Linked DNA regions of Blastochloris tepida. The protein of the gene in region 1 interacts with the protein of each later gene in a pairwise test. Links are inferred from orthologs where the notes say so. Each region holds a gene or a part of one and is shown on either strand. Other genes may lie near its edges. The genes, in order: dnaA and BLTE_RS12920.

Region 1 (6,539 bases):
GTGCGGCCCGTCCAGCGTGCGGCCGGCGGCGCGGTCGCGGGCGCGGCCCTCGGCGAGGCGGGCGCGGTAGAGATCCTCCAGCGCCAGCGCCGGCGTGTCGCCCACCGCCCGCTCCAGCCAGCCTTCGATGCGCAGGCCCGCCCACGGAAACGGCCCGGCATCGTCGCGGCCGGCGAGGATCTCGGCGGCAAGCCGCCGCACCGTCTCGGCGCGTGCCGCCGCCACCGCCACCGCCACCTCGGCCACCTCGTGCTCGACGGCATCGAGCCAGCGCGCGTCCCCTCCCCCCTGCTCCAGCAGGCGGTTGCGCGAGCGCAGCGCCCGCTCCAGCGCATTGACGCGCGCGCCGTGGGCGGGATCGACCGCCAGCACCAGCCGGTCGAGAAACCGGCGCCGCTCGGCGGCCGGGCCGAGGAACAGCCCGTCCATCTGCGGAATCAGCCAGGCGATGGCGAGATGCTCGGCGAAGGCCGCGGCGGAGCCGACCGGCACGCGGTCGATCCGGCAATCGCGGCTGCGCACCGGGGCGGTCGGATCAGACGGGTTGATGCCGGTGCCGAGCACCACCGGCCCGACATGACCCTCGATCTCGGCCGACACGGCCCAAGATCCGTTGCCGGGGTCGCCGCCCTCGCCCGAGACGCCGCCGTTACCGCCGCTGCCGTCATGATCGTAACCGCTACCGGCGGCATCGTCGTCGCGGGCCACCTCCTCCAGCGTAGCGCGGCGCAGGCCGCGGCCGGGCGCGAGAAACGAGATCGCCTCGATCAGGTTGGTCTTGCCCGCACCATTGGGGCCGACCAGCACCACCGGCGCGTCGCCGGGATCGAGCACCGCGCGCCGCCAGGAGCGGAAATTGACCAGCGACAGCCGCCGCACCCGCGCGGCGCGGCGCGAAGGCCAGGGAGATTCGGGTAACGTCATCATGCGTGGTCACGGCCGCGCGCCGGTCCCGGCCCGTGGCCAGTCCGAGCCTGATCGCCCGGCGCCGTCTCATACGGTTTCCGGTTGATCCCTTCGGGATACCGGAAACGGTCTCGCCGAAAAACACTTGATCTGGAAGGGATTTTTCGGCGACCGGGATACGAAACTCCGGCCTGATCGGCCGGAGTTCGTCTCACACCCGCATCGGCATCAGCACATAGAGCGCGCCGCGGCTGTCCTTGTCGCGCAGCAGCGTCGGCGAGCCGGGATCGGCCAGCTTGAGCTCGGCATCGTCGCCTTCGAGCTGGCCGGTGATCTCCAGGAGATAGCGCGAGTTGAAGCCGATCTCGAGCGGATCGGCGGCATAGTCGGCCTCGATCTCCTCGGTGGCCGACCCGGAGTCCGGATTGGTGACGGTCAGCACCAGCTTGCCTTCCGACAGCGCGAGCTTGACCGCGCGGCCGCGCTCGCTCGACACGGTCGAGACGCGATCGACGGCGGCGGCGAAATCCGCCTTGTCGACCAGCAGCGTCTTGTCGTTGGCGACCGGGATGACCCGCGCGTAATCGGGGAAGGTGCCGTCGATCAGCTTCGAGGTCAGCACGGTGTCGCCGAAGGCGAAGCGGATCTTGGCGGTCGAGAGCTCGATCTGCACCTCGGTCGAGCCGTCCTCCAGCAGGCGCTGCACCTCGGCCACGGTCTTGCGCGGCACGATCACCCCCGGCATGCCGGTGGCGCCGGCGGGGGCGGCGAACTCGACCTGGGCCAGACGGTGGCCGTCGGTGGCGACCGCCCGCAGCATCTCGCCCTCGGGGCCGGAGATGGTGTGCAGATAGATGCCGTTCAGATAGTAGCGCGTCTCCTCGGTCGAGATCGCGAACTGGGTCTTGTCGAGCAGCCGCTTGAGGTCGGCCGCGCTCAGCGTGAAGCGGTGGCCGAACTCGCCGGCCGTGAGGTCGGGAAAGTCGGATTCCGGCAGGGTCTGGAGCTGGAAGCGGGCGCGGCCGGCGCGGATCACCAGCGTGCCCTTGGCCGTGTCGGCCTCCAGCGAGATCTCGGCCCCCTCCGGCAGCTTGCGCACGATGTCATGGAACATGTGCGCCGGCACGGTGGTGGCGCCCGCGAGCTTCACGTCGGCGGCGATCGACTCCACCACCTCCAGGTCGAGGTCGGTCGCCTTCAGCTCCAGCCGCGTGCCGTCGGCGCGCAGCAGCACGTTGGCGAGAATGGGAATGGTGTTGCGCTTCTCCACCACGCGGTGGACGTGGCCAAGCGATTTGGCGAGGTCGGCCCGCTCGACGATGGTACGCATTGACGACACCTCGACTGCCGGCGGCGCGAGGCCGCGCGGCGGAAAGCTCCGGAAGACGCAGACGGGCTGAGGCCGAGCGGCCCTCCCCCCGGCCACCCGGGCCGGGAACAGGGACTTTAGCGCAGGATTCGCAGCAATGCGAAGGCCCTTCCGCCAATCGGCACCCGGCCAGGATGCGCCGGAGCGATCCCTCTAGTCGAGGATGCGCCGCTTGAGAAGCTCGACCTCGTCGGCGAACGCCCGGTCGGTCTTGACCTTCTCCTCGATCTTGCGGACCGCGTGCAGCACCGTGGTGTGGTCGCGCCCGCCGAACCTGCGGCCGATCTCCGGCAGCGAACGCAGGGTCAGCGTCTTCGCCAGATACATGGCCACCTGCCGCGGCAGCACGACATTGGCGGTGCGGCGCGAGGACAGGATGTCCTGCTTGGAAATGCCGGAGTGCTCGGCGACGAGGCGGATGATGTCCTCGATCCGCACCCGCTTGGTATCGGTATGCCGCACGAGGTCGCGGATGGCGTGCTCGGCCATCTCCAGCGTCACCGGGCAGCTCGTCAGCGTGTTGTGGGCGAGCAGCCGGTTGAGGGCGCCGTCGAGGTCGCGGCCATTGGCGGTCACCTGGGCGGCGACATAGTCGACCACCTCGGCGGGCACCTCGAAGCCGGGATGCTTGGTGCGGATCTGGCCGATGCGCGCCGCCAGGATGGCGCGGCGCAGCTCCTCCTCCAGCGGGCCGATCTCGACCGACAGGCCGCCGGCAAGGCGCGAGCGCACCCGCTCGTCCAGGCTCTCAAGCTCGCCCGGCGGCCGGTCGGCAGCGATCACCACGGGCCGGCCGGAATCGATCAAGGCATTGAGCGTGTGGCAGAATTCCTGCTGCACCGACTTGCCCTGCAGGAACTGCAGGTCGTCGATGATCAGAAGATCGATGCCGCGCAGCGCCTCCTTGAAGGCCAGCGCCGTCTGGTTCTTCAGCGCCGCCACGAAGCCGAACATGAACTTCTCTGCCGTAAGATACAGCACGCGCCGACCGAGCCGGCTCGCCCGCCACGCGATCGCCTGCAGCAGGTGGGTCTTGCCGAGCCCGACCGCGGCATGAACATAGAGCGGATTGAAGCGGATGCTCTCGCCGGCACGCGACTCGGCGATCTCCTGCGCCGCGGCGTGGGCCAGCGTGTTCGAGCGCCCGACCATGAAGGTCTCGAAGGTCAGGCGCGGATCGAGCGGCGAGGCCGGCAGCCCCTCGACATTGGCGAACGGGGTGTCGACGATCGGCATCGGCCGCGGCCGCGTGCCGGCCGGCAGCGCGGGCGCCGCCGCAGGCGCCGGCTCGACCGCCGCCGGGCGGGCCGGCAGCCGCGCCACCGCCGAGCGGACCACCAGATCCACCTGCTTCAGGCTCGGCATCTCCTCGCGCCAGAAGGCGTCGAGCGGCTCGGCATAATGGGTCTGGATCCAGCTCTTCAGGAAGCGCGTGGGCACCGACAGGCGCACGCCCTCGCCGGCCACCGCATCGAGCTGCATGCAGGCGAACCAGCTCGCATAGACCTCCTCGCCCAGCGTCGACTTCAGCCGGGAGCGCACGCGATCCCACGAGGCCGCCGCCATTTGCGAGTCGAACTGGGTGTCAAACCGCGTCGACGTCCGCGCAAACGCAGGCTGGGCGCTCCGTACCGATTTGTGGCCCGGGAAAAAACCGGTCTCCAGACCTTCGCTCTTCAACATCCGCCGCTCCGCTTTTCGTCGATGGTCGCAATCGTCATGCCCCTCTGCCCCGCCAGGCAGGAGACACGTCGGTTTCGTTGCCGGAAGTCGCGTTCAGCGCACGCTGGGTGCGCCCGGGAATGGGACCGCGCGTGCCGCTGCCGGCACCGCCCCGACCCGAGGGCCGTTCGGTCCCCGGACATCAGCGGCAGAGACGGCATCGGGCTTGATCCCCGACCCACAGGGCCGAGGCGCGCGGTCAATCGGAGATCGCGGGCCAGTGTGACCCCGGCACTCTCCGTTCGGTGCAATTCCAGACATAGCTGTCCCTCGGCTGCAACAACGCGCAGCTCTTCTTACTTGGAATGTCGATACTTGTTACGCCACCCGCCGACAGGACGCCGGCTGGCCCCCAAAACAAGTTCGCAAGTATATCGACTGCTGGATAACTAGACCAAGATCGGGGTCCGTTTGGGAAACCCTTGCATGGTCATGCTCTCCGCAGCTCCAACTAAAAATAACTCTGAACGAACAGACTTACCTGGGGATGACCCCCGCAGGTGAACGGAGTCTTAACACGCATCCCGGCCTTCGCAACTCGCGTCCAACCCGGCTGCGGCGCGCGGCCGGATCGGTGCCGAAACAAAAGCACGGCGCGGGGGGCAAAGGTCAGCCGGCAAATCTCTGAGGATTCTGCCGGAATCTTGGCTGGGCGTCGCCGTTGCAACACTCGCCCACAATCCCGAAATCGGCCCGTTCGGCCCGTTTGGAACCGATCGAGAATCCCGGCCCCGCCGCCGCTTAGGGTCCAAACAATTGATTATTCAGGAGAAAATCTGAGCGGCGAGACCGACGGCCAAAGCCTGCCAAGCGGCCCCTGCGCCCCCCAAACCGGAAAATTGAGTCAATGGGAAATTTACGTATGGTTCCGGATGACCGAATCGGATCCGCCATCGTGAAAAGTGGGGTCGCCGGATGAATTTCATCCCCCTGCGTGCGGCGTCATAGAAATTTCAAGCCAGAATAGCAGAAATCCGGCACTTGGTGACAAGTGCCGGATTCCATCCTTGAACCATTTGTGTCGCGGGGCCGGTCCGCCTGCCATCGCCCGCCGCGGGCGGGCAGAGGCGGCGCAGCTGGCGCCCCGGCGCCCCGCCTCAGTCGGCGATCTTCTTCACCCGCTTGGTCAGGCGCGAGACTTTGCGCGACGCGGTGTTGCGGTGGAGGATGCCCTTGCCGACCGAACGCATGATCTCCGGCTCGGCGAGCTTGAGCGCGGCGGCGGCGGCCGTCGCATCGCCCTTGGCGAGGGCGTCTTCGACCTTGCGCACCGCGGTGCGCACCCGGGTGCGGCGCATCTTGTTGATGGCGGTCCGGCGGGCGATCTTGCGGGCCGCTTTCTTGGCGGAACTGGTGTTGGCCATGGCCTGAATCCTGTAAGTCTGGGTGCGGTCCGACGCCGCGCCTGCTGTCAGCTTCTGCGGAGGGCTTGAGCGACGTTTTCGGTTCGCCGGCTCACCGGGCCGCAACTCGCGTCGCGGCTCTATAACCGCCGTCCCCGGTAGCGTCAACGGCGCCATAGCCGTTTCAGTATGGAGCTTTCGGCCAAGCGCTTGCAGTAAAGCCTGCTCTCGTGGAAAGAAGCCTTGCCGAAGTGCCGTGCGGCGCACGCTGATTCCTTCGGCATCGGGGGATAATATGACACTCGGCGATTTGATCGAGGCCACCTTCCTTGGACTCATCGAAGGTTTAACCGAATTCATTCCCGTATCGTCGACCGGTCACCTCCTGCTGGTCGGCCACTTTCTCGGCTTCGAGTCATCGGGAAAGACGTTCGAAGTCTTGATCCAACTTGGCGCCATCCTGGCAATCCTGGTTGTCTACTCCACCCGCTTTGTCGATGTCGCCATCCGCCTGCCGACAGATCCTCAAGCACGACGGTTCGTCATCGGAATTGTTGTCGGTTTCCTGCCGGCCGCAGTCATCGGCGTACTTGCCCACGGTTTCATCAAGCGTGTGCTGTTCGAAACACCGGCTTTGGTCTGCATCACCTTGATCCTCGGCGGCGTGGTGCTTCTGATCGTCGACCGGCTGCGGCTGCCCCAGCGCCACTTTGACGCCATGCGGCTGACGCCGCTGATGTGTTTCGGCATCGGCTGCTGTCAGACCGTGGCGATGATCCCCGGCGTGTCGCGCTCGGGCGCCACCATCGTCGGCGCCATGCTGATGGGGGTGGACAAGCGCGCAGCCGCCGAATTCTCCTTCTTCCTGGCGCTGCCGACCATGGCCGGCGCCTTCACCTACGACCTCTATAAGAACTGGTCGGTGCTCAGCGCCGACGACGGCCTCTTGATCCTGGTCGGCTTCGTCGCGGCGTTCTGCGCGGCGGTGCTGGTGGTCAAGACGCTGCTCGACTTCGTCGCCCGGCACGGCTTCGCGCCCTTCGCCTATTACCGCATCGCCGCCGGCACGCTGGGCCTGCTCGGTTTGTGGCTGATCGGATGAGCGCGGCGGAGGCGACAGTCGCCGGCCGCCGCGACGGCAGTGCCGGCGACACCGATTATGGGGCGATCGGCTCAGGCTACGCCGCCTTCCGCCAGCC
Region 2 (6,465 bases), 2.0 Mb from region 1 along the record:
GGTCTGATACGCTTCTCCGGCCCTTTGGGCCGCAGAGCCGTTCCCGGCCGCCGAACTGCGGAGGATGCCATGGTGAATGCCGCTGATCCCCTCACCCGCCGGGCCGCGCTGGCCGCGCTCGGCGGCGCGCTGGCCGCGCTGCCGGCGCTCGGCCGGCCGGCCGCCGCCCAGACCGGCGCGACGTTCCGCGCCATCAACATCGACACCACGCAACTGGTCGGCCGCGACGCCGTGCTGGTCCGCCGCAACCTCGCCCGCGACCTGCCGGCGGCGTTCGCCGGGCGGATCACCGGGGCGCGCGGCGCGCCCACTTTGCTGGTGCGGATCACCTCGCTGTCGCTGGGCTCCTACACCGGCTCGGCCTCCGGCGGCGGCAGCGGCGGCTCCACGGTCGATACCGACTATATGGAGGGCGAGGCGCTGATCGTGCCGGCCGGCAGCAGGACGCCGACTGCCCGCGTGCCGATGCTCGCGGCCGTGCCCTCCGCCAGTGCCGGCGCCTGGTACCTGCCGGACAATGAGGAACGCCGCATCGCCTATATCAGCTCGTTCTTCGCCAGCTGGCTGACCAAGCGCGTGTGATTGGCCGGCGCGATCGGCGGCCTGAGGCGGTTTCCGGCCGATCCAGCCGGAAACCCCATTCCGATCGCCGAGAAAACCGTTTTAAATCAAAGATTTTGACAAGATCGATTCCGGGATTCCTTTGGGATCGTCCGGCCCTCGCTCACGCGTTCGTTAATTGCCCGAAGGTCAATGCGGCGGTTGAATGATGCCGCAGCCTGCCCGTTCTCCGCGAGGCGGCCGGTTCCGGCCCGCCTGCGAGGAAGCAGGCATGGCTGTGTGGCGCGTCCCGCGTCGCCTGCGCGGGCCGGCCGCGCTGGTGGCTCGGCCCATGACGGCTTGAAACCGCATGACGACTTGAAACCGCATGACGACCCGGAAACCGTAGGACACGACTCGCGATTCGACGGAGGTGCCGATGGACGGCCTGCTCCGGCGCATGTTCGAGGCAATGGTCACGACCGGCCAGCTCACGGTGGTGACCGCGCGGGGGCGGCGCTATCGCTTCGGGGACGGCACGCCCCCGGAGGTGGCGATCCGCTTCACCAGCCCCGGCTGGCAGCTTGCGGTGCTGGCCGATCCCGAGCTCAAGCTCGGCGAAGCCTTCATGGAGGGCGGCCTCGTCGTCGAGACCGGCTCGATCGCCGATCTCCTGGCGCTGACCATGGCGCGCTCGGTTGCCGGCGAGCGGCGGCTGCCGCTGGCGCCGCTTCTGGCCGTGGCGCGCCGTGCGGTGCGCCGGCTGGGACAAGCCAATTGGCGGCGGCGGGCGCGGGCCAATGTCCACCATCATTACGATCTCGACGACCGGCTCTACAGCCTGTTCCTCGATCCCGACCGGCAATATTCCTGCGCCTATTTCGAGATGCCCGGACAGAGCCTGGAGGCGGCCCAGCTCGCCAAGAAGCGCCACATCGCCGCGAAGCTGCTGGTCGAGCCCGGCCAGTGGGTGCTCGACATCGGCTCGGGCTGGGGCTGGCTTGCGCTCTATCTCGCAAGCGTCGCCGGGGCCAGGGTGCGCGGTATCACGCTGTCCGACCACCAGTTCGCCATCGCCCGCCAGCGCGCCGCCGACAGCGGGCTCGGCGAGCGGATCGAATTCGCGCTCGAAGACTATCGCGATACCAGAGGCCGGTTCGACCGCATCGTCTCGGTCGGGATGCTGGAGCATGTCGGCATCGGCTACCTTCCGGCGTTCTTCGCCAAGGCGTTCGAGCTCTTGGCCGAGGACGGCGTCTGCCTCGTCCACGCCATCGGCCGCTCGGAGGGGCCGGGCGTCACCAATCCCTGGATCGCCAAACACATCTTCCCCGGCGTCTATGTGCCGGCGCTGTCGGAGCTGATGCCGGCGGTGGAGCGCGCGGGCTTCCTCGTCGCCGACATCGAGATCCTGCGGCTGCACTATGCCGACACTTTGAAGGCGTGGCGCGAGCGCTTCCTCGCCCGCCGCGACGAGGCGCGCCGCCTCTATGACGAGCGCTTCTGCCGGATGTGGGAGTTCTACCTCGCCTCGTGCGAGATGGCCTTCCGCCACCACGGGATGATGGTGTTCCAAATCCAGTTGGTCAAACGCGAGGGCGTGGTGCCGCCCACCCGCCGCTACATCGCCGATCGCGAGGCCCGCCTCAGCGCCGCCGAGCGCGAGGGCCGGCCGCAACTGCGGCTGGCGGGGACCTGATCGATTCGGCTCCGAATCGATCGCGGGCGGCCGCGCGACAGTCAAGCGCGGCCGGCCCCGCTTTGCGTGATTCCGGTGCGCATGTGGATTGCGGGGCGTTGCGCAGGATGATTCCCTGACGACCGCGGCGGCGTGCTAAGCCATGATCCCAGCGTTGGATGATGGCATGGCTGTCGAATCGTTTGCCCGCAAAACGCAAGGCCCCGATCCGCTCTACCGGGCGGCGCCGCACAATGTCGAGGTCGAGCAGGCGCTGCTCGGCGCGGTGCTGGTGAACAACGAGGCGTTCTATCGCGTCTCGGACTTCCTGGAGCCGAAGCACTTCTTCGAGCCGCTGCACCAGTCGATCTTCGAGGTGTGCGCCCAGCTCATCCGCGCCGGCAAGGTGGCGACCCCGGTCACCGTCAAGACCTTCCTGCCGGCCGATGCCGACATCGGCGGGCTGACGGTGGCGCAGTATCTGTCGCGCCTGGCCGCGGAAGCCACCACCGTCATCAATGCGGCCGATTACGGCCGGGTGATCTACGACCTCGCCACGCGGCGCGAACTGATCCGCATCGGCGAGGACATGGTCAACATCGCCTATGACGCGCCGGTGGACATGCCGCCCAACGACCAGATCGAGGACGCCGAGCGGCGCCTCTACGAGCTGGCCGAGACCGGGCGCTATGACGGCGGCTTCCTGCGCTTCTCGGACGCTCTGAAGGAGGCGATCGACATGGCCGGCCGCGCCTATCAGCGCGACGGTCACCTCTCCGGTCTCGCCTCCGGGCTCGACGATCTCGATTCGCTGATGGGCGGGCTGCAGCCGTCCGACCTCGTCATCCTCGCCGGCCGCCCCGGCATGGGCAAGACGGCGCTTGCCACCAACATCGCCTACAATGTCGCCGCCAATTATCACGGCCGGCCGCGGCCCGACGGCTCGATCGAGACGGTAGCCGGCGGCATCGTCGGCTTCTTCTCGCTGGAAATGTCGGCCGAGCAGCTCGCCACCCGCGTGCTCGCCGAGCAGTCGGCGATCCCGTCCTCGAAGATCCGCCGCGGCGACATCTCGGATGCCGATTTCGGCAAGCTCGCCGCCGCCGCCCAGGTGATGCAGGCGATCCCGCTCTATATCGACGACACCGGCGGCATCTCGATCGCCCAGCTCACCGCGCGCGCACGGCGGCTCAAGCGCCAGCGCGGGCTCGATTTGATGATCGTCGACTATCTGCAGCTGCTGTCGGGCTCCTCGAAGCGCGCCAGCGAAGGCCGCGTGCAGGAGGTGACCGAGATCACCACCGGCCTCAAGGCGCTGGCCAAGGAGCTCGCCGTGCCGATCGTCGCGCTGTCGCAGCTGTCGCGTCAGGTCGAGAACCGCGAGGACAAGCGGCCGCAGCTTTCGGACCTGCGTGAATCCGGCTCGATCGAGCAGGACGCCGACGTCGTGCTGTTCGTGTTCCGCGAGGAATATTACCTCAAGGGCAAGGAGCCGCGGCAGGGCACCGAGGAATGGTTCAAGTGGGAGCAGGATCTCGCCGCGGTGAAGGGCACCGCCGAGGTGATCATCGGCAAGCAGCGCCACGGCCCCACCGGTACGGTGAAGCTGCACTTCGAGTCCGAGTACACGCGCTTCTCCACCCTCGCGCGCACCGACCATCTGCCCGACCGGCGCTGAGCGGGGCCGCGGGCGTCAGACGGTTTCGGGGGAAGGTGGCGGTTCTTCCCTCTCCCCTTGCGGGAGAAGGAAAGAGCGCGGCTCCCGGCCCGCCAACGGTTTCGAGCCGATCAAACGGAAACCGTATCACCCCTCGCTCTTGCTGCCGGCGAGCAGGCCCGCGACCCATTGGCTCGCCGGGTACTGCTCGCACACGGTGATCAGCGCGATCACGATCGGCACGCCGATGAAGGCGCCGGCGATGCCCCACAGGAAGCTCCACAGGAACACCGCGAGCAGCACGATGAACGGCGAGATCGACAGTGCGCTGCCGGCCACCCGCGGCTCCAGATAGCTGCCGACGACGAACTGGATGATGTTGAGCCCGGCGAACACGCCGAGCGCCACCTGCCACGATTCGAAATGCACCAGCGCGAACAGCGTCGGCGCCAGCGTGGCGATGAACGAGCCGATGAACGGAATGTAGTTCAGCGCGAACGCGATCACGCCCCATTCGGCGGCGAGCGGCAGGCCGATGAGCGAGCTGAACGCCCACACCAGCGCGCCGGTCATCACGCTCATCGCCGTGCGCACCAGCATGTATTTCTGCAGCTTGGCGGCGGTCTTGGCTGCGGCCGCCACCACGGCCTCGCCGGCCGCGCGGTTCCTCATCGCCCGCAGCTTCGCGGCGGTCTCCTCCACCTCCAGCAGCCCGAGAATGAGGAACACCGCCACCACCACCGAGAAGCTGACGATGCTCTGCAGCCGCGCGCCGATGCTCTGCACCGTGCGCACCATCCACGACACGCTGAACACGTCGGAGAAGACGCCGGCCACCGCGAAGCCATGGCCTTCGAGCCATTCGACGCCCTGCAGATAGAGCGCCTGGAAGCGCGCCGAATCCGCCAGCAGCCAGCGCGCCGCGCGGCCGAACCCCCAGCCGATCAGCGTGCCGAGCACGGCGAGCACCACCACCACCACCACCACGGTGACGGCCATCGCCGCGAGCCTGGGGATGCGCGCCTGCAGGCCCGACTGCAGCGGCCACACCAGCGCGATGATGAACAGCGCGAACACCACCGGCGCCAGGATCACCTCGCCGTAATAGAGCGCGATCAGCACCAGGATGGCGGTGCAGACGGCAAGCAGCGTGATGGAGCCGCGCCGGCTTGCGTCGCCGCCGGCAGAAGGCGGAACAGGCGTCTGCGTGCTGTCGATCGTCGCGATGGGGCTGTCGGTTGTCTGCATGTCCGGGCCGTGCTTTGGAGGCGAAATTGCGGTCCGCCCAAGCGCGGATCGCGCGGGCGAAGTCGCGGATCGGACCACAAACCGGCGGCGCGTTCAATCGGCGGCATGCGCGCTGGTGAAAGCGGCGCCTGTCGATTAGCATGCTGGGGCCGGCCCGTCCGGCCATGTCTCGTGCGGAACCTTTTCGCGGGCGGCGCAGTGGATCAGTCGGATTCGAGATCGGGCCGCCGCGGGCGGACCGCCGCGGTTCGGGCCGGCGTGCTGGCGCTGCTGTGGATCGCCATCGCCGGCACGGACCCGTTCGACCTCACGGCGGGAGTCCTCGCCGTCGCGCTCGCCACCGTCGCGCTCGCCACCTGGGCAAGCCTTGCGCTGATGCCGCCGAGCGGGCTGCACATGACGCCGCTTGCCACACTCGGCTACGGGCTTCGGCTGTTCGGCCAGTCGATCCTCGCCGGCATCGACGTGGCGCGCCGCGCGCTCGATCCCAGGCCGCTGCCGGCCGCCGGCTTCGTCCTGCACCCGACGTGCCTGCCGGCGGGGAGCGTGCGCAGCGCCTTCTGCACCACCGTCTGCCTCGTGCCCGGCACGCTGCCGGCCGGCACCGATGCTGAGGGCCGCCTCGTCGTCCACTGCCTCGACGTCGCCCAGCCGGTGGCCGAGCAGCTTGCGAGCGAGGAGGCGCGCTTCCGCCGCACCTTCGCCGGAGGCGGCGATGTATAGCTTCATGCTGGGAGCCGCCGGCTTCGTGCTGGTCGTGGTGGCGCTGGGGCTCGCCCGCGTGCTGCGCGGCCCCGGCCGCGCCGACCGCATGATGGCGATGCAGCTGCTCGGCACCGGCGGCATCGCCGTGCTGCTGCTGTTCTCCATCGCCAATTCGCTCTATGCGGTGGTGGACGTGGCGCTGGTGCTGGCGGTGCTGTCGGTGTTCGCCTCGGTCGCGCTGGTCGAGACCGCGCCGCCGGACTCCGGAGACGCGGCGTGACCGGCCTGCTGCTCGACATCGCCTCGGTCGTCGCCATTGCCGGCGGCGCCTTCTTCTTTCTTGCCGGCACCGTGGGGCTGTTGCGCTTTCCCGATACGCTGTCGCGCCTGCACGCACTCACCAAGGCCGATACGCTCGGGCTCGGGCTGATCGTGCTCGGCCTGCTGCCGACAGTCGACAGCGCGGTCACCGGCGCCAAGCTCGTCGCCATCTGGCTCCTGGTGCAACTGGCCGGCGCCAGCGTGGCGCAGCTCATCGCCCGCGCGGCGCGCCAAGACGCGCCACAGGACGTGCGACAGGACGGGCCGCCGTCATGACCGCAGGCCTTTCCGCCGGGATCGCCGTCGATATCGGCCT

The links.
Region 2: the proteins of dnaA (region 1) and BLTE_RS12920 interact in binary tests that used the Escherichia coli proteins (3 or more experiments, as listed by UniProt). The link is inferred for Blastochloris tepida from one-to-one orthologs.

What each region holds. Positions count from the first base shown.
Region 1 is NZ_AP018907.1:861,152-867,690, reverse strand. The notes cover bases 1,636-4,568. They hold dnaA (chromosomal replication initiator protein DnaA), read right to left. Parts: upstream 3,842-4,568; coding sequence 2,429-3,841; downstream 1,636-2,428. Other genes in these bases: dnaN (DNA polymerase III subunit beta), read right to left, coding at 1,636-2,236. Outside these bases: BLTE_RS03915 (DNA replication/repair protein RecF), read right to left, coding at 1-927; more of dnaN, read right to left, coding at 1,118-1,635; rpsT (30S ribosomal protein S20), read right to left, coding at 5,095-5,361; BLTE_RS03895 (undecaprenyl-diphosphate phosphatase), read left to right, coding at 5,636-6,442; BLTE_RS03890 (class I SAM-dependent methyltransferase), read left to right, coding at 6,439-6,539. UniProt on the Escherichia coli protein: Plays an essential in the initiation and regulation of chromosomal replication. Binds in an ATP-dependent fashion to the origin of replication (oriC) to initiate formation of the DNA replication initiation complex once per cell cycle.
Region 2 is NZ_AP018907.1:2,843,757-2,850,221, forward strand. What follows is about bases 1,792-4,650. They hold BLTE_RS12920 (replicative DNA helicase), read left to right. Parts: upstream 1,792-2,405; coding sequence 2,406-3,896; downstream 3,897-4,650. Other genes in these bases: BLTE_RS12915 (cyclopropane fatty acid synthase), read left to right, coding at 1,792-2,239; BLTE_RS12925 (AI-2E family transporter), read right to left, coding at 4,023-4,650. Outside these bases: transcription elongation factor GreA, read left to right, coding at 1-7; BLTE_RS12910 (hypothetical protein), read left to right, coding at 70-582; more of BLTE_RS12915, read left to right, coding at 980-1,791; more of BLTE_RS12925, read right to left, coding at 4,651-5,123; BLTE_RS12930 (Na+/H+ antiporter subunit E), read left to right, coding at 5,382-5,846; BLTE_RS12935 (MrpF/PhaF family protein), read left to right, coding at 5,839-6,108; BLTE_RS12940 (monovalent cation/H(+) antiporter subunit G), read left to right, coding at 6,105-6,425; BLTE_RS12945 (hydrogenase subunit MbhD domain-containing protein), read left to right, coding at 6,422-6,465. UniProt on the Escherichia coli protein: The main replicative DNA helicase, it participates in initiation and elongation during chromosome replication. Travels ahead of the DNA replisome, separating dsDNA into templates for DNA synthesis.